One region of the Geodermatophilus sp. URMC 61 genome, then DNA from elsewhere that is predicted to be linked to it. Evidence: riboswitches for the same ligand, from Rfam matches in the RefSeq annotation. Region 1 holds a riboswitch; each other region holds the start of a gene.
The links. A riboswitch is a leader RNA that binds a small molecule or an ion and turns the genes downstream of it on or off. The one in region 1 is predicted to bind cyclic di-AMP.
Positions count from the first base shown of each region.

Region 2: linked by a shared signal. The riboswitch ahead of ACU610_RS09710 (C40 family peptidase) and the one ahead of ACU610_RS02850 (peptidoglycan DD-metalloendopeptidase family protein) in region 1 are both predicted to bind cyclic di-AMP.
Region 3: linked by a shared signal. The riboswitch ahead of ACU610_RS03820 (NlpC/P60 family protein) and the one ahead of ACU610_RS02850 (peptidoglycan DD-metalloendopeptidase family protein) in region 1 are both predicted to bind cyclic di-AMP.
Region 4: linked by a shared signal. The riboswitch ahead of ACU610_RS10240 (aggregation-promoting factor C-terminal-like domain-containing protein) and the one ahead of ACU610_RS02850 (peptidoglycan DD-metalloendopeptidase family protein) in region 1 are both predicted to bind cyclic di-AMP.

Region 1 covers NZ_JBRFHZ010000002.1:604,201-608,328, reverse strand. Annotated here, with positions in the region: gene ACU610_RS02855 (maleylpyruvate isomerase N-terminal domain-containing protein) at 1-646, shown strand, start outside; gene ACU610_RS02850 (peptidoglycan DD-metalloendopeptidase family protein) at 777-1,982, opposite strand; cyclic di-AMP (ydaO/yuaA leader) riboswitch at 1,994-2,160, opposite strand; gene pstS (phosphate ABC transporter substrate-binding protein PstS) at 2,612-3,712, shown strand; tRNA gene ACU610_RS02840 (tRNA-Ile) at 3,747-3,820, shown strand; gene ACU610_RS02835 (hypothetical protein) at 3,985-4,128, opposite strand, start outside.
Region 2 covers NZ_JBRFHZ010000002.1:2,110,426-2,114,553, reverse strand. Annotated here, with positions in the region: gene ACU610_RS09715 (SpoIIE family protein phosphatase) at 1-1,185, shown strand, start outside; gene ACU610_RS09710 (C40 family peptidase) at 1,205-2,272, opposite strand; cyclic di-AMP (ydaO/yuaA leader) riboswitch at 2,287-2,427, opposite strand; gene ACU610_RS09705 (STAS domain-containing protein) at 2,815-3,156, shown strand; gene ACU610_RS09700 (DUF1932 domain-containing protein) at 3,225-4,028, shown strand.
Region 3 covers NZ_JBRFHZ010000002.1:805,423-809,550, forward strand. Annotated here, with positions in the region: gene ACU610_RS03810 (D-alanyl-D-alanine carboxypeptidase family protein) at 1-1,060, shown strand, start outside; gene ACU610_RS03815 (hypothetical protein) at 1,159-1,503, shown strand; cyclic di-AMP (ydaO/yuaA leader) riboswitch at 1,701-1,850, shown strand; gene ACU610_RS03820 (NlpC/P60 family protein) at 1,867-2,949, shown strand; gene ACU610_RS03825 (M48 family metallopeptidase) at 3,170-4,128, shown strand, end outside.
Region 4 covers NZ_JBRFHZ010000002.1:2,219,478-2,223,605, forward strand. Annotated here, with positions in the region: gene fmdA (formamidase) at 1-876, shown strand, start outside; gene ACU610_RS10235 (FmdB family zinc ribbon protein) at 939-1,211, shown strand; gene ACU610_RS10240 (aggregation-promoting factor C-terminal-like domain-containing protein) at 1,349-2,170, opposite strand; cyclic di-AMP (ydaO/yuaA leader) riboswitch at 2,389-2,549, opposite strand; gene ACU610_RS10245 (LLM class flavin-dependent oxidoreductase) at 2,752-3,861, shown strand; gene ACU610_RS10250 (FMN reductase) at 3,858-4,128, shown strand, end outside.

The DNA of each region.
Region 1 (4,128 bases):
GAACGCGCGGGTGACCGCCGCTCACCGGGACGCCTCCCGGGAGGAGGTGCTGGCCGCGCTGCGACGCAACCGGGACGCCACCGCCCGGTACCTCGCCGAGGAGCCGGTGGAGCTCGACACCGCACCGGCGGTCGCCGTCGTCGGCCGGCTGCCGCTGCTCAGCGTCGTCCTCGGGCAGGCCTACGAGCTCGCGGTGCACGGCCTGGACCTGGTGCCCTGCGGCGCGCCCCCTCCCCCGCCCGCGGTCCTGCAGTCCGGCCTGGCCGCGCTGGCCGACGTGACCGGCGCCCTGGCGGCCCGCGAGGGGGTCAGCGGCGGCGCGACGCTGGCGACGCCGGAGGGTGGCTGGGCCTTCGCCGCCGACGACTCCGGGTGGACGGTGCGCCGGACCCCCGCGGGCGACGTCCGCGGCACCGCAGTGGAGGCCCCGGCGGACCTGCTCCTGGAGGCCGCCTCGGGCCGGGTCAACCCGGTGGCGGCACTGGCCCGGCGACGGCTGCGCGTGCACGAGCTGGGCGGCCTGCTGGCCCTGGCGCCGATCGTGCAGTCGGCGCCGGGCATCCCGGGCGGCCCGATCCTGGCGCTGGCGGCGCAGACCCTCGGCGGTGTGGGCGGCCTGCTCGGCCGGCTGCGCGGACGGCGGTAGACCGGACGCGGCCGCCGGAGGAGCACTCCCCCGGCGGCCGCGTCGGTGAGGCCCCGCTCCAACGTCCCGCCCGGCCCCCTCTCGGGTCCCGCCCCGAGCGTGCGAGGGATGGGGAGGACGGGGTCCTTCTTCAGCAGGCGCCGCCCCGCGCGATGCCGTGCGCCTGGAGCCACGGCATCGGGTTGACCCGGCTGGCGTAGAGCCCGCCCTGGTGCACCTCGAAGTGCAGGTGCGGCCCGGTGGACTGGCCCTTGTTGCCCACGTCGGCGATGTGGTCCCCGGCCTTCACGACCTGGCCGGCGCCGACGTAGAACTGGTTCACGTGCCCGTAGAGGGTGATCTGCCCGTCACCGTGCTGCACGTACACGGCCTGACCGAAGCCGCTGGCCGCGCCGGCCTGCAGGACGACGCCGTCCTCGGGCACGTAGATCGGGGTGCCGATGGGGGCGGCGATGTCGATGCCCTGGTGCATGGTCCCCCACCGCGGGCCGTAGCAGGAGGTCATCCGGCCGGCGGTCGGCATGCCGGAGACGTCGGCGGAGCTGGCCAGTGACTGGCGGGCGCTCCACGCGGCGACCGGGTCGGCGGCGCCCTGCGAGGCGAGCAGCCGCTCTCCGGCCAGGCGCAGCTCCCCGTCGAGACGGGCCTTCTCCGCCGCACGGGCGTCGTAGTCGGCCTGGGCGCGAGCGAGGTGCTCGTTGGCGGCCCGCTCGGCCTCGTCGGCCTTGCGGGCGAGCTCGCCGAGCTGCGCGACGGCGGCGCGGGCAGCGCGGTCCGCCTCCTCGACCCGCGCCTGGACGGTGAGGAACTCCTGCAGCCGCTCGGCGCGGTGGTCGCCGAGCTGCTCCATGGTCGCGGCCTGCTGCAGCAGCTCGGTCGGGCTCTGCGCGTCGAGGATGAGCTCGAGGTCGCCGTAGCGCTCCTCGGCGCCCATGTAGGCCTCGCGGCCGAGCGCGGCGATGTCCTCCTTCGCCGCCACGACGTCGGCCTGGGCGACGGCGAGCTCGGCGGCGGTCCGCTCGGCCTCGGCCTGGCCCTGGGCCAACTGGGCGCGGGCGACGAGCGCGGCGTCGGCGGCGGCCTCCGCCTCGACGGTCATCCGCTGCAGCTGCTCCTCGGCCGCCTTGACCTGCTCCTCGATGGCCTTGACCTGCTCCTCGAGGGACGCCTGCTCCGAGGCGGCGGGTGCGGGCGCGGCGCCGGCGACGACGGGGGTGCCGGCCAGGAGCCCGGCCACCGCGGCGGCGACGACGACGGCGCGGCGCGGCGCGCGCGTGCGGCTGCGGGGTGACGTGGCGCAGCGGACCACGGTGTTCAGGCGGTGCAGGGTCGCCAAGGCGACAGTTCTCCCATCCTCGCGACCGCCTACCGAGTTAGCTGACGGGTTCGGGCCGGACGGCGCCCTACCTGCCTGCGCACCCCCTGCGCAGGCAGGACTCACCCCAGGAGTTCGGTGGGTCCCCGGTCCACCTCGGCCCCGGATCGGGACGTCGGCGGTTCGGCGGAGCCGTGCCGAGGCCCTCGGTTCCCGAGGAGCTGAGCCCGGCAAGGCCGTCGGGGAACCTACACGGATCGGAGCCTCGGGTCACGATCGGGTAACGGAGCCGACGCGCCGCCTTGCCGCCAGGGCACCGCCTCCACTACGCGGTGTCAGCACGCGACCGCCGTGCAGTGACCGGTGGTGCCGTCGTGACGCGCGAGGTGACCAGCAGAAACGCCGGAGTTCCGCGGTTTGCCGCCCGAACCTGCTCTCACACCCCGTGTCTGCTGTGATGTCGGCCACGCACTACTCCGATCGGGGGGCTGTGGACGCTGCCCGGGCGTCGTCCACAGGCCTCGGCGGCGGAGACGGAACCCGTGTAACGGCGCCCCGGGTGCCGATCGGTGGGGGCCGGGAGCGACGCCTAGGGTCGTGTCCGGACGCCCGGCGCGGAGCGCGCGGGGCCGGATGGCGGGAGGACGCGGGTGTCGGCCCGGAGGAAGGTCGCCGCAGCCGTCGGGGTCGCCGCGGTGGCCGGTGTGGCGGTGGCGCTGTCGCAGTACGTGCCCCCGAACGAGCGCGGCCAGGGCGCGGTGGCCGCCGGTGACCTCAGCGGCGCACTCGTGGGCGCCGGGGCGAGCAGCCAGCAGGCGGCGATGCAGGGGTGGACCGCCGGGTACTCGGCCGTGCAGCCGGGCGTCACCGTGGACTACGACCCGGTCGGCTCCGGCGGTGGCCGCGAGCAGTTCGTCGCCGGCGGCATCGACTTCGCCGGCTCCGACGCGCCGCTGGACGAGGAGGAGCTCGTCGCGGCACGGGAGCGTTGCGGCGGCGAGGTGTTCGAGCTGCCGAACTACATCTCGCCGATCGCGGTGGTGCACAACCTCCCGGGGGTGGCGGAGCTGCACCTCTCCCCCACGGTCCTGGCCGGGGTCTTCGCCCGGCAGATCGCCCGCTGGGACGACCCCGCGATCGCCGCGGACAACCCCGGCGTCGCGCTGCCGGGCCTGCCGATCACCCCCGTCAACCGTTCCGACGAGTCGGGGACGACCGAGAACTTCACGGAGTACCTGGCCGCCGCCGCGCCCGAGGCCTGGCCGTTCGAGCCGGACGGCGAATGGCCCGTGGAGGGCGGCGAGTCGGCCCAGGGCAACTCCGGGGTGGTGGCCGCCGTGGCCGGCGGCGAGGGGACCGTCGGTTACGCCGACCTCTCCCAGGCCGGCGACCTGGGCGTGGCCCGGATCGGCGTCGGGAGCGAGTTCGTCGCGCCCACGCCGGAGGCCGCGGCCGCCGTCGTGGAAGGGTCCGCGCCGCTGCCCGGCCGCGGTCCGTACGACTTCGCCCTGGAGCTGGAGCGGACGACGGCCGCGTCCGGCAGCTACCCCATCGTGCTGGTCAGCTACCACCTGGGCTGCATGGCCTACGAGGACCAGCCGACCGCCGACCTGGTCGCGGACTTCATGACCTACGTGACCAGCGAGGAGGGGCAGGACGCGGCCGCCGAGGTGGCCGGGTCGGCACCGATCTCGGACGCGCTGCGGGAACAGGCCCGGACGGCGATCGACGCCATCAGCACCGCGTCCTGAGATCGTCACCGCGTCTGGCAGTCTGGACACCTCCGGGGCGGTAGCTCAGCCGGTCAGAGCATGGGACTCATAATCCCTGGGTCGTGGGTTCGAGCCCCACCCGCCCCACGGGTGTGATGTCTTAGGACATCGGCATTCTGTGCGAGCTCGGCTGATCCTTTGCGAATTGGGTTCGGCTGAGGTTGAGGTCGTCGGGCGAGCAGGCCCGCACCCGACTCCGGGACGCAGGCCTGCAGCTCGGCGTCTGGCTCGGTTCGGGCTCGGGACGAGGGTCAGCCGCCGAGTTCTTCGCCACCGTCCAGCCGTTGACGCGCCATCTCCGCGAGGGGCTCGATCAGCTCCTCGGACCTGTAGGTGCGACCGGCCTCCAGCGGTGCCGGCGCCGGCTCCATCGGGATCACGAGGTCATCGCGCCC
Region 2 (4,128 bases), 1.5 Mb from region 1:
GTCAGCGTGCTGGGGGACGACGGCGCTCCCACCGACGCGGGGTGGGGGCACCGCGACCCCGCCCGCGCGGACGACCTCGAGCTCTACCTCAGGAAGAGGGTGCGCACCGCCGTCGACGACAACCCGATGGTGACCGCGCTGTTCACCGGCGAACCGATCCACCTGCAGGCCCTGGACCCGGCGATCATCGAGCCCGCTTTCGGCGGCAGCGAGGAGGTCCGCGCGGCCTGGGAGCGGCTGGACGCCGGCTCGATCACCGTCGTCCCGCTGCGGGCGCGGGCGGAGACCTTCGGCGCCCTCGGGCTGATCAACGGCTCGGCCCGGCCACCGCACAGCGAGATGGAGATCGCCACGGCGGTGGAGGTGGCCCGCCGCGCCTCGCTGGCCATCGACAACGCCCGGCTCTACGGCCGCCAGCTCGCCGTCGCCGAGACCCTGCAGCGCAGCCTGCTCACCCCGCCGCCGCAGCCGGGCGACCTGGAGATCGCCGTCCGCTACCTGCCGGCGTCGAGCACGCTGCACGTCGGCGGCGACTGGTACGACGCCTTCCAGCAGCCCGACGGCGCGACGCTGCTGGTGATCGGCGACGTCGTCGGCCACAACGTCGACGCGGCCGCGGCGATGGGGCAGGTGCGCAGCATCCTGCGCGGCATCGCCTACGACCGGCACGAGGAGCCGGCGCGGGTCCTCACCCGCGTCGACGCGGCGCTCACCGGCCTGCGGATCGGCACCCTGGCCACCGCGCTCATCGCCCGCCTGGAGCAGCCGCCGGAGCTGGCCGGCAGCGGGCGGCGGGTGCTGCGCTGGTCCTCGGCCGGGCACCTGCCGCCGCTGCTCCTGCACGGCGACGGCCGGGTGGAGCTGCTGGCGAGCGAGCCGCAGACGCTGCTCGGTGCGGAGTCGACCGCGCCCCGCAGCGACGCCGTGGCGGAGGTCGGTGCGGGCGACACGCTGCTCTTCTACACCGACGGGCTGGTCGAGCAGGGCCGCACCGGCATCGACGAGGGCACCGACCGGCTGGTGGCCGCGGTGCGCGAGCTGGGTCCGGTCCCGGTCGACCGGCTGTGCGACGCGCTCATCGAGCGGATCGTCGGGCCCCGGCCGGAGGACGACGTCGCGATCGTCGCCGTGCGCTGTTCCGCGCAGGACGGCGCGGTCCAGGAGGGCGGCACCCCCGCCGGCTGACGGAGGCGCCGCCCGGGCCTCAGCCGATCCGGCGGGCGCTGTTGTAGCCGCCCATCGAGTCGATCGAGGCGACCTCGACCGGCTGGCCGGAGGTCGAGGCGTGCACCATCTGCTCGTCGCCGACGTAGATGCCGACGTGGCTGACCGGGCTGTAGAAGAACACCAGGTCGCCGGGCTGCAGCTGCGACCGCGACACCGGCGTCCCCGTCTGCGCCTGCATCCGGCTGGAGTGCGGCAGGCGCACGCCGGCGGCGGCGTAGGCGTACTGCACCAGGCCCGAGCAGTCGAAGGCGTCTGGCCCGGCGGCGGCCCACACGTAGGGGTCGCCGAGTTGTGCCAGGGCGGTGTCGACGGCGGTCGCCGCGGCGCCGCCGGCCGCCGCCACCCGCGGCGCCGGGGTCGGGGCCACCGCCGCTGCGGCCTGCTGCTGCGCGGCCGCGGCCTCCTCGGCCGTGTGCCGCTCCGCGGCCTCGCGGGCGGCCCGCTGCTCCTCGGCCGCCAGCCGGTCGTACACGGCCTGGAAGGTGGCGACCTGCCGGTCGAGGTCGGCCTGCTGGGCGGCGACCCGGTCCAGCAGCGCGGCGGCCTCGGCCGCGGTGCGCTCGGCCGCGCTGCGCGCCGCGGCGGCGGAGTCCGTGGCCTGCACCGCGCCGCCGAGGACACCGTTGGTGTGGTCGGCGATCGCCTGGAGCGTGCCGACCCGGTCGAGCAGCTCGTCGGGGGAGTCGGCGGTGAGCACCGCCGAGAGCGTGGTCAGCCGGTCGCCGGTCCAGGCGCCGCGGGCGACGGCGCGGACCTGCTCGCGCGCCGCGGCCAGGGCAGCCTCGGCGGCGGCGACGTCCCGGGCGGCCTGCGCGGCGGCGTCCTGGGTGGCGCGCAACTGCTCGCGCGCCTCGTTGAACCGCTCGGTGACGACCTCGAGGTCGTGGGCCCGCTCGGCGACGAGCGCGGCGGCCTCGGCGGAGGTCTCGGGGTCCTCGGGACTGGCGGCGGCGGGGACGGTCGTGAGCGTGAGGCCGCCGGCGGCGATCAGGCCGATCACGATGCGGGGGACCGCACGGCGGGCAGGGGTGGGTGCACTCGCCATGGAGGCGGGTCTGTCCTTCCTTCCACGGCCGCCTACCGAGTTAGCTGACGGGTTCGGGCGGGAAGACGCCCGGCGCTGCCCGGCCTGGCGGCCGGGTGGCGCTTCACCCCGGTGCTGCGGTGGGTCCCCGGCCCCCGATCCGGCGAGACGGGCCGGTACGGGGTTCGGCGGCGTCCGCCCGGTCGCCACGGGGGAGTGGCGGACGACCCGGTCGGACGGCCGGAACGGTAGGTCCGTGACCTCGGCGTGACAAACCGCGGTACGGGCGCGGTCGGACACCCCGGGTCGGGATGACCCACGGTGACCGGTCCGCGCACACTGCGTCCTGACGGCACCGGTAGCCACCGTCGACCCGCAGCGGCCCGCCGACGACGGGTCGGTGCTCGCGATCCCGTCCGAGCTGGTCCACCACGTGCTGCCGGACCTCCGGTCGAGGGGGTCCGCGCTCTCCGGCTGCCCCCCGGAGGCCCGTGCAGTGACGGTCCGGTGACACTGCTCGGGTCCTGCTTGTCGCTGGGGACGGGCGCGGTCACAGTGGGGGCGTGCACCACCTGAGCTCCGGGTCCGAGCCGCCGAGCGGCTCCTACCGGGTGGTGCAGGAGGGCGCCGGCCCGGTCCTGCACCTGATCGGCGACGTCGACGAACCCCTCGTGCGGCGGATGCGCGCCGACGGCCTCGACGAGCGCGAGCTGGTGGCCGTGCAGGTCGCCTCCGTCGGTTACATCGACTCCACGGGGCTGTCGCTGCTGGTGCGGTGGGCGCAGTCCGCGGCGCGCGACGGGCGGCCGGCGGTGCTCCGGTCGGCGTCCCCGCGGTTCCGCAAGGTGCTCGACCTGGCCGGCATCTCGGTGCTCTTCGTCCTCGCGGACGACGGCCGCGGCTGACCGGCCGCACCGGTCCCGGCCTACAGTCCGCCGGGGCGGCCCGCCGGGGGCCGCAGGAGGTGGGGACCGTGGACCGACCGCCGGCGATCGCGCTGCTGGGACTGGGGGAGGCCGGGGCGGAGATCGCCCGCGACCTGGTCGCTCTCGGTGCCGACGTGCGGGGCTACGACCCCCGGGTGGCTCCGCCACCCGGGGTGCTGCCGCGCACCGACGAGGCCGCGGCGGTCGCGGACGCCGACCTGGTGCTCAGCGTGAACAGCGCCGCCGACGCGCCCGTCGCGCTGCGCAACGCCCTGCCCCGGCTGCAGCCCGGGGCGATCTGGGCCGACCTCAACACCGCCGCGCCCCGCGTGAAGCGGGACCTCGCCGCGACCCTCGCCGACCGGGGTGTCCCGGTGGCCGACGTGGCGCTGCTGGGGACCGTCCCCGGGCGCGGGCTGCGCACCCCGATGCTGGTGTCCGGGGACGGCGCCCGCAGGTACGCGCAGGTGCTGGCCGGGTTCGGCGTGACCGTGGACGTGCTCGACGGTCCGGCGGGTGCGGCGATCTCCCGCAAGCTGTTGCGCAGCGTCTTCTGGAAGGGCGTGGCCGCCGCCGTGGTGGAGGCGGTGCAGGGCGCGGAGGCGGCCGGGGTCGGCGACTGGCTGCGGCGCGACATCGCCGCGGAGCTGGACCGCTTCGCCGCCACCGACCTCGAGGTGTTCCTGACCACGTCCCGCGAGCACGCCCGCCGCCGGACCGCGGAGATGGCGGCCGCCGCCCAGCAGCTGGCCGACCTGGGCGTGCCGGCCCGGGTGGCCGCCGCCGCGCGGGACCAGCTGGCGGCCCTGGCCGACGAGGCGACCCCAGGCGAGGACGGCGGCGGGTCCTGACCGGCGGCAGGCGTCCAGCGAACGCACAGCGCGGGTCCGGGCGGCCTCCAGGCCGGCCGGTCACGGTGGTTGCACACTGCGACCTGAGAAGCACCGTGAG
Region 3 (4,128 bases), 200 kb from region 1:
CCGGCAGGCGGCGGCCGACTGGCGCAGGCACCTCGACCAGCTGGCCGCGGCCGGCATCGTCCCGCCGCCGGCCGCGGCGCTGCGCGACCCGGCGGCAGGCCTGCCCGACGGGCTGGCGCCGGTGCCGGCGTCCGACGGCGGCGCGCAGGCGGGGGCGGCCGCGTTGCCCGGCGCGTCGGATCCGCTGGTCGTCCCGTCCGCCGAGGCGGTCGGCGCGGTCAGCGCCGCGGTGGACGCTCTGGAGCTGCCCTACGTCCCGGGGGCGGCGGGGCCGGACGCGTGGGCCTGCGGATCGCTGGTGCACGCCGTCTACGCCTCGGTGGGGATCGACCTCCCCGATGACCAGGCGGGGCTCTTCTCGGTGACCACGCCGGTCGACCCGGCCGACGTCCTCCCGGGGGACCTGGTGTTCCTCGGCGCCGGCCGCTCCGGTCTGGGCAACGTGGGCATCGCGCTCGACCGGCGGACCGTGCTGGCGGCCGACGCCCGCGCCGGTGCCGTGGTGGTCGGCCGCCCGGCGGCCGACCGGGTGCTGGGTGTCGCGCGGCCGAGCCTCGGGCCGCGCACGGCCGTCCGGGCGCCCGGACCGTCCGGCGGGGCGCTGCCGGTGGGGTGCGGCGCCGTGCGGTACCCGCCCGAGACGTCCGGGGGGTCGGCGTGGGGCGGCTTCCCGAACGGGTTGATCCCGCCCAGCGCGATGTGTCCGCTGGAGGTCGCCGGCCACCTGCTGCGCTGCGACGCGGCGGCGGCCCACCGGGGGATGAGCAGTGCCTTCGCCGATGCCTTCGGGACGCCGTTGTGCACCACCGACTCCTACCGGACCTACGCCGCTCAGGTGCGGCTGTACGGGGAGAAGCCGGAGCTGGCCGCGGTGCCCGGCACCAGCAACCACGGCTGGGGCCTCGCGGTCGACCTGTGCGGGGGCGTCGAGCGGTTCGGGACGGCGCAGTACGCCTGGATGGTCGCCAACGCCGGTCGCTTCGGCTTCGTCCACCCGCGGTGGGCCGACCCCGGCAACGGCCGCGAGGAACCCTGGCACTGGGAGTACGTCGGCGCCTGAGCCGGAACTGTCGGTGCCCGCTCCTAGCGTCCTGCCCGGATCGACCGGGGCCGCGGACGGCCTCCTGCGACGAGGGTCGGCGAGCAGAGGAGTGGACCGTGCACATCGACTGCGACACCTGCACCGCCCGCGGCACCGGCTGCGGCGACTGCGTCGTCACCGTCCTGCTGGGGGCGCCGCCGGGCTGGCAGAGCACCGACCCGACGGTGGTGCCGATGACCGGCCGGCGGGACGGCCAGCTGTCCGCCGAGGACGTCGTCGTGCTGCCGCCGGGGGTGGTCGTGGAGTTCGACGAGGTGGAGCGGCGCGCCGTGCGGGTGCTGGCCGACGCCGGGCTGGTGCCGCCGCTGCGGCACGAGCACGCCACGCGTCCGGCCCCGGCACGACGGGCCGCGCCGCAGCGGCGGGCCGGCGGTCAGGGGTCGCAGCGGCGCACCGGGTGAGCGGGGCGCGCCCGTCTCCGTGCGAGCCGGGTCCGACGGACGGCGTGTCGCCGACCAGCAGGAACACCGATCCCACAGTCCCCGGCACCCCCGATCGTCACTTCTTCAACAACCCCCGTACGGTGAGCCGGTCCGGCCGGGTGGTCGTCACCTGCAGACGGGTGACCTCGGCCGGTCACCGCCGAATCGCCCGAGGCGCCACACCGGCGCCGAGGGGGAACCGGGGACCCACCGCAGCACTGGGGTGAGTTCTCCCGCGCGCCGGTCCGCCGGGGCGCAGAGATAGGGCGCCTTCTTCCCAGCCCGAACCCGTCAGCTAACTCGGTAGGCGGTCGCTGAGGAAGAAACGGAGAGCCGCCGACCGTGGCGACCCCCCGCCCTGCCCAGAGGCATGCCGTCGATCAGTTCCACCCCGACCTCCCGGTCGCGTTCCGCCGCCCGACCCTGTCCCGCGGCATCGCCCGCGGACTGGTCCTGGGAGCCACCGCCACCCTCGCCCTCACACTGCTGCCGGGCACCGCCGTCGCGGAGCCGGAGGACGCCACGAGCGCCGCACAGGCCGCGCAGCTGGTCGCCCGGGCCGCGCACGAACTCGAGGTCCTGACCGAGCAGGTCAACGAGGCCCGCGAGACGCTGGCGCAGCAGCAGGACGCCGTCCGGAGCGCCGGCCAGGCAGTCGCCGCCGCCCAGACGCAGCTCGACGCGCTCGACGGCCGGATCCGCCAGGTCGCCCGCACCGCCTTCACCGCCGGCGACGGCATGCCGGAGCTGGACCTGCTGATGACCAGCGGGTCGGCCGAGGAGTTCGTCTCGCAGCTGGCCACCCTCGACGCCATCGCCGGCCACACCGACGACGTGCTCGGTGCGGTCGCCGCGTCCGCCGCCGCGGCCGAACGGGCCCGCGCCGACGCCGACGCCGCGCAGGCCGCCGCCCAGCGCACGCTCGACGACGTCACCGCCCGCCAGGCGCAGCTCGAGGCGGACACCGCCGACTACCAGGCGCAGTACGACGCGCTGTCGGCACCGCAGCAGCAGGAGGTCGTGGCCGCGCACGCCGGCCGGTCGGTCCCCGCCGCGCCGGCCGCCGCGGCCGGCGGCGCCGCGCAGATCGCCGTCGACACCGCCCTGGCGCAGGTGGGGGACCCGTACGTGTGGGGCGCCGGCGGGCCGAATGCCTTCGACTGCTCGGGGCTGACCCAGTACGCCTACGCCGCGGCCGGCATCAGCCTGCCGCACTCGTCGCGGATGCAGGCGGCGATGGGTTCCGCGGTCTCCCGGTCCGAGCTGCAGCCGGGCGACCTGATCTTCTACCACAGCCCCGTCAGCCACGTGGCGATGTACATCGGCAACGGCCAGATGGTGCACGCCTCGACCTCGGGTCAGCCGGTGAAGGTCGTGAGCGTCGACTCGATGGGCGGCATCACCGGGATGCGCCGGGTCGCCTGAAGGACCCCGTCCTCCTCACCGCTCGCAGGCTCGTGGCGAGCCTCGGGACGGGGCCGGGGACGGGGCCGCGGCGAGCTTCTGGACGGGGCCGGCCCGGGGCGGGGCCAGGATCGAGCCGCTGCCCGTGTCCCGGTCGGGAGTCCCTCCGGGCACCCGTGACCGGCCCACCGCCGCCGAGTGCCGTCCCCGACCGCCGCGGACCCGACCATAGGATCGGCGCGTGAGCGGGGCGGGCGGGACGAGCGCCCGCCGGGTCGCGCTCCTGGTCGCCGGTGTCCTCGGCGCCGCGCTCGTCGTCGTCCTCGTGACGGTCCCGCCGTGGACGCTGCTGCCCGAGCCACCGGGTGGGCGTACTCCCGTCGACCCCTCGTCGGTCCTGCCGCCGGACCTCCTCGCCCGGGCCGAGGCCTTCGCCAGGGCGCTGCGCCCGGCCTCGCTGACCTCCCTGCTCCTCGGCCTGGTCGTCTCCGCCGTCCTGGGGCTGACCCCGCTGGGGGCACGGCTGGTGCGGGCCGTGGCGCGACCGCTCGGCGGCGGGCGGGTCGCCCAGGTGCTGCTCGGCACGGCGGCCGTGGTGGTCCTCGGCCGGCTGGCCACGCTGCCGGTGTCGGCGTACGCGGAGGTGGTCCGCCACCGGTACGGCATCTCGACCCGCAGTTGGGGGTTGTGGCTGCGCGACGTCGCGGTCTCGACCGCCATCAGCGCCGTCCTCACCGCCCTCGCGCTGGCCGCCTTCCTCTGGCTGGTCCGGCGCGCGCCGCGCACGTGGTGGGCGTGGGCCGCGGCGGTGGCGGCCGGCTTCGTCGTCGTCGGGTCGTTCCTCTACCCGGTGGTCATCGAGCCGGCGTTCAACCGCTTCGAGTCACTGCCCCCGAGTGCGCTGCGCAGCGAGCTGCTCGACCTGGCGGAGGAGAACGGCACCCCGGTGCAGGACGTGCTCGTCTCCGATGCCTCCCGGCGGACCACGGCGCTCAACGCCTACGTCTCCGGCTTCGGGTCGACCCGCCGCATCGTCCTCTACGACACGACCCTCGAGCAGCTGTCCGACGCCGAGGTCGAGTCGATCGTCGCGCACGAGCTCGGCCACGTCGTCCACGGCGACGTGCTCACCGGCACCCTGGTCGGGGCGCTGGGGGCGGCGGCCGCGGTGGCGCTGTCGGGCTGGCTGCTGTCGTGGAC
Region 4 (4,128 bases), 1.6 Mb from region 1:
GCGATCTGGGACCTCGACGGCATCTGGACCACCAGCCGGCACGTCCCGGGTGTGCGCTTCATCGGCAACTCCCACCCCGGGTTGTTCGGCTGCGCTCCCTCCGCCGAGCTGCTCGCCGAGTGGAACCGCCGCGAGCAGGCCCTCATCGACCTGAATCCCGACCGGGTGACCGGGGACATCCCCGCACACGGCGGCGAGACACCCGGCGCGCCTCAGGTGCCGGCGCTGGCCCTCCCGCCGCAGCCGAAGGACGCGCTCCTCGGCCGGCTGAGCGGCTCGGACCTCGAACGGGCCGCCGCCGAGGCCTGCCGCACGATCCCGCCCCGGGAGCACGGGGGGAACGTGGACATCAAGGACCTGGGCGTCGGGAGTCGGGTCTACATGCCGGTCTTCGTACCCGGTGGGCTGTTCTCCATCGGAGACCTCCACTTTGCGCAGGGCGACGGGGAGATCACCTTCTGCGGCGCCATCGAGATGCCCGGCTTCATCGACCTGCACTTCGACGTCATCAAGGGCGGGATGGAGCGGTACAAGACAGACATGCCGTTCTTCAAGCCCGGCCGGGTCGGCCCGAACTACTCGGAGTACCTGACCTTCGAGGGCATCAGCGTGGAGGACGGCCGGAACTACTACATGAACGCCACGGTCGCCTACCGCCGAGCCTGCCTCAACGCCATCAACTACCTGATGCCGGCGATGGACTGGACCTTCGAGCAGGCGTACCTGTTCCTCGGGGCGGCGCCCATCGACGGCCGGATCGGCGGCGTGGTGGACATCCCCAACAGCGCGGTCTCGCTCAGCATCCCGTTGTCGATCTTCGACCGGAGTCTCCTGCCGGAGGGTGCCGGCGGAGGTCGCGAGCTGGTCGCGGACTGACCGATCCCGGTCCGGGGCGGCGGCCCCGCCCCGGACCCTCAGCACCGGCAGGAGACGCCCCCGTGCCCCTCTACGAGTTCCGCTGTCCGCAGTGCGGCCCGTTCGACCTGCGACGGGACATGCAGGACGTCGCTGACGCCGCCGTCTGTCCCTCCTGCGACCAACCGGCCCGGCGGGTCTACGCCGTCTCAGGCGGCAGGCCATGGAGAGGGCCGCTGCGCGACGCCGGGAAGGCCGACCGCGCGCGCGTCGAGCGGGCGCGCAGCGGTGAACCGGTGGTCACCGGCCCTCCGGCCGGGCGCCGGTTCCCCCGACGGAGCGGGCACCACCACTGAGAACGACCGAGGGACCGCCCGTGCGGACGGCCCCTCGGTCGTAGCGTCGGACGGGCGCGGCGCGCCCCGGCAGGCCGTCGGCCCCGTCCCGGGTCCCGCCCTGAGCCTGCGAGGGGTGGGGAGGACGGGGTCCTCTCTCAGTACCAGCCGGTGGACTGCGAGTGCGCCCAGGCGCCGCACGGGCTGCCGTAGCGGCTGTCGATGTAGATGAGGCCGGCGTCGATCTGGCGGTAGCCGTCCGACGTCTTGGCGATGCCGGTGCTGGCCCAGGTCGAGTTCAGGAACTGCGGGATGCCGTAGGCGGTGCTGCTGGGGTTCTGCGCGTCGGGGTTCCAGCCGCTCTCCTTGCCCCACAGGTTCTCCAGGCAGCTGAACTGCTGGGCGCTGCCGACCTTGCTCATCGCGTAGTCCTTGAAGGAGCCCCGCGGCGCGGCGGACGACGCGGCGGGGGCCGCAGCCGATGCGGCGGCCTTCTCGGCGGCCTCGCGCTCCGCGGCCTCACGGGCGGCGGCCTCGGCCGCGGCCTTCTCGGCGGCCTCGCGGGCGGCCTGCTCGGCGGCGGCCTTCTCGGCGGCCTGGCGGTCCAGCTCGGCCTGCTCCGCGGCGGCCTGCGCCTGCGCGGCCTGTACCTCGGCGGCCTGGCGCTCGCTGCGGGAGGCGGCGAGGTCCTGCAGCGGGGCCAGCTCGGTGGCGGCCGGGGCGGCGAGCGGCTGCTGGGCCGACTCCTCGGTGATGCCGAGCTGCTCGGCCACGCTCATCGAGGCCGGGACCGTCTCGGTCTCGGCCTCGGCGGCCGGCTGGGCCCCGATGACGGTGCTGACGACGACCGCGCCGGCGGCGGCGGTGGCCAGCAGGATCGCCGGACGGCGGCCGCGGGCGGGCAGCCGCAGGCGACGGCGGGTGGTCCGGTCGGTGGGGGCGTCGGTGGCCGGGACGGCCGGGAACTGCTTGGTGTCCATCAGGTGGGGGGCTCCGTGGCGAGAGGGCGCGCGGGCTCGGTCCTCCGTGCAGAGGACAGCCCGGGGCGGCGCGGTCTACGGGGGCGTCGGCGGATCGCGGAGTGCCGGCGGGCGCGGTCGAGTGCCGGGTCAGCAGGCCGGGGAGGAGGCGCGAGGTGCGCGCGGCCGGGTGAGCCGGCGAGCCGCGAGGGCCCGTGGGCGGGGCATGCGACGAGCTCCGTTCTTCCGTGAGCCGCCTACCGAGTTAGCTGACGGGTTCGGGCGGGAAGCAGCCCTACCGGCCCGCGTCTCGTGCTCGCGGGCGGGATTCACCCCAGTACTGCGGTGGGTCCCCGGCTCGCGTCCGCTGGCGGCGGACACGACTCGGCGGCGTCCGACCAGGCTCCCCGAACGGGGACGAGACGACCGACCGGACGTGAGCCACCGTAGGGGCCGTTACCGTCCCGTGACAATCGCGTCGATCACATCGGGAACGTGAGTCACGTCGCAGTCCGGTGCCCGCCTCCCTCCGAGGGAGGCGGGCGAGGGGAATACCGACCGACCGGATGCGTTGCACCGGCCGGTAGTTGCACTCTCAACCAATGGAGACCGACATGCAGTTCGGCGTCTTCTCGGTCAGCGACATCACGACCGATCCCACCACCGGCCGCACGCCCACCGAGGCCGAGCGGATCCAGGCGATCGTCACCATCGCGAAGAAGGCCGAAGAGGTCGGGCTCGACGTCTTCGCCCTGGGCGAGCACCACAACCCGCCGTTCTTCTCCTCCTCGCCGACCACCACGCTGGCCTACATCGCCGCGCAGACGTCGCGGCTGCAGCTGTCCACGGCGACCACGCTGATCACGACCAACGACCCGGTGAAGATCGCCGAGGACTACGCGATGCTGCAGCACCTGGCCGGCGGCCGGGTCGACCTGATGATGGGCCGCGGCAACACCGGCCCGGTCTACCCGTGGTTCGGGCAGGACATCCGCAACGGCCTGCCGCTCGCGGTGGAGAACTACGCGCTGCTGCGCCGGCTGTGGGACACCGACGTCGTCGACTGGTCCGGGCAGTTCCGCACGCCGCTGCAGGGCTTCACCTCGACCCCGCGGCCGCTGGACGGGGTGGCGCCGTTCGTGTGGCACGGCTCGATCCGCTCCCCGCAGATCGCCGAGCAGGCCGCCTACTACGGCGACGGCTTCTTCTCCAACCACATCTTCTGGCCGGCCGAGCACACCGCCCGGATGGTGGAGTTCTACCGCCGCCGCTTCGAGCACCACGGCCACGGCGCCGCCGACCAGGCGATCGTCGGCCTGGGCGGGCAGGTGTTCATGCGGAAGAACAGCCAGGACGCGATCGCCGAGTTCCGGCCGTACTTCGACAACGCGCCGGTCTACGGCCACGGCCCGTCGCTGGAGGACTTCTCCCGCGAGACGCCGCTGACCGTCGGCTCCCCGCAGCAGGTCATCGAGCGGACCCTGGGCTTCCGTGAGTACGTCGGGGACTACCAGCGGCAGCTGTTCCTCATCGACCACGCCGGCCTGCCGCTGAAGACCGTGCTCGAGCAGCTGGACGTGCTCGGCGAGGAGGTCGTGCCGGTGCTGCGCCGCGAGTTCGCCGCGCTCAAGCCCGCGCACGTGCCCGACGCCCCCACCCACGCCTCGCTGGTCGCCGCGCGCCAGACCACCCCGGAGGAGGTCTCGGCATGACCACCCGCACCCTGGCCGTCGTCAGCGCCGGACTGTCGACCCCGTCGTCGACCCGGTTGCTGGCCGACCGGCTCACCGCCGCGACCGTCGCTGCCCTGCGCGAGCGGGGCGACGACGCGACCGTGGAGGTCGTCGAGCTGCGCACGCACGCCCGCGACCTCGCGGACGACCTGGTCACCGGGTTCGCCAACGAGTCGCTGCGCGCGGCGATCGACACGGTCGTCGGGGCCGACGGGCTCATCGCGGTGACGCCGGTCTTCTCGGCCT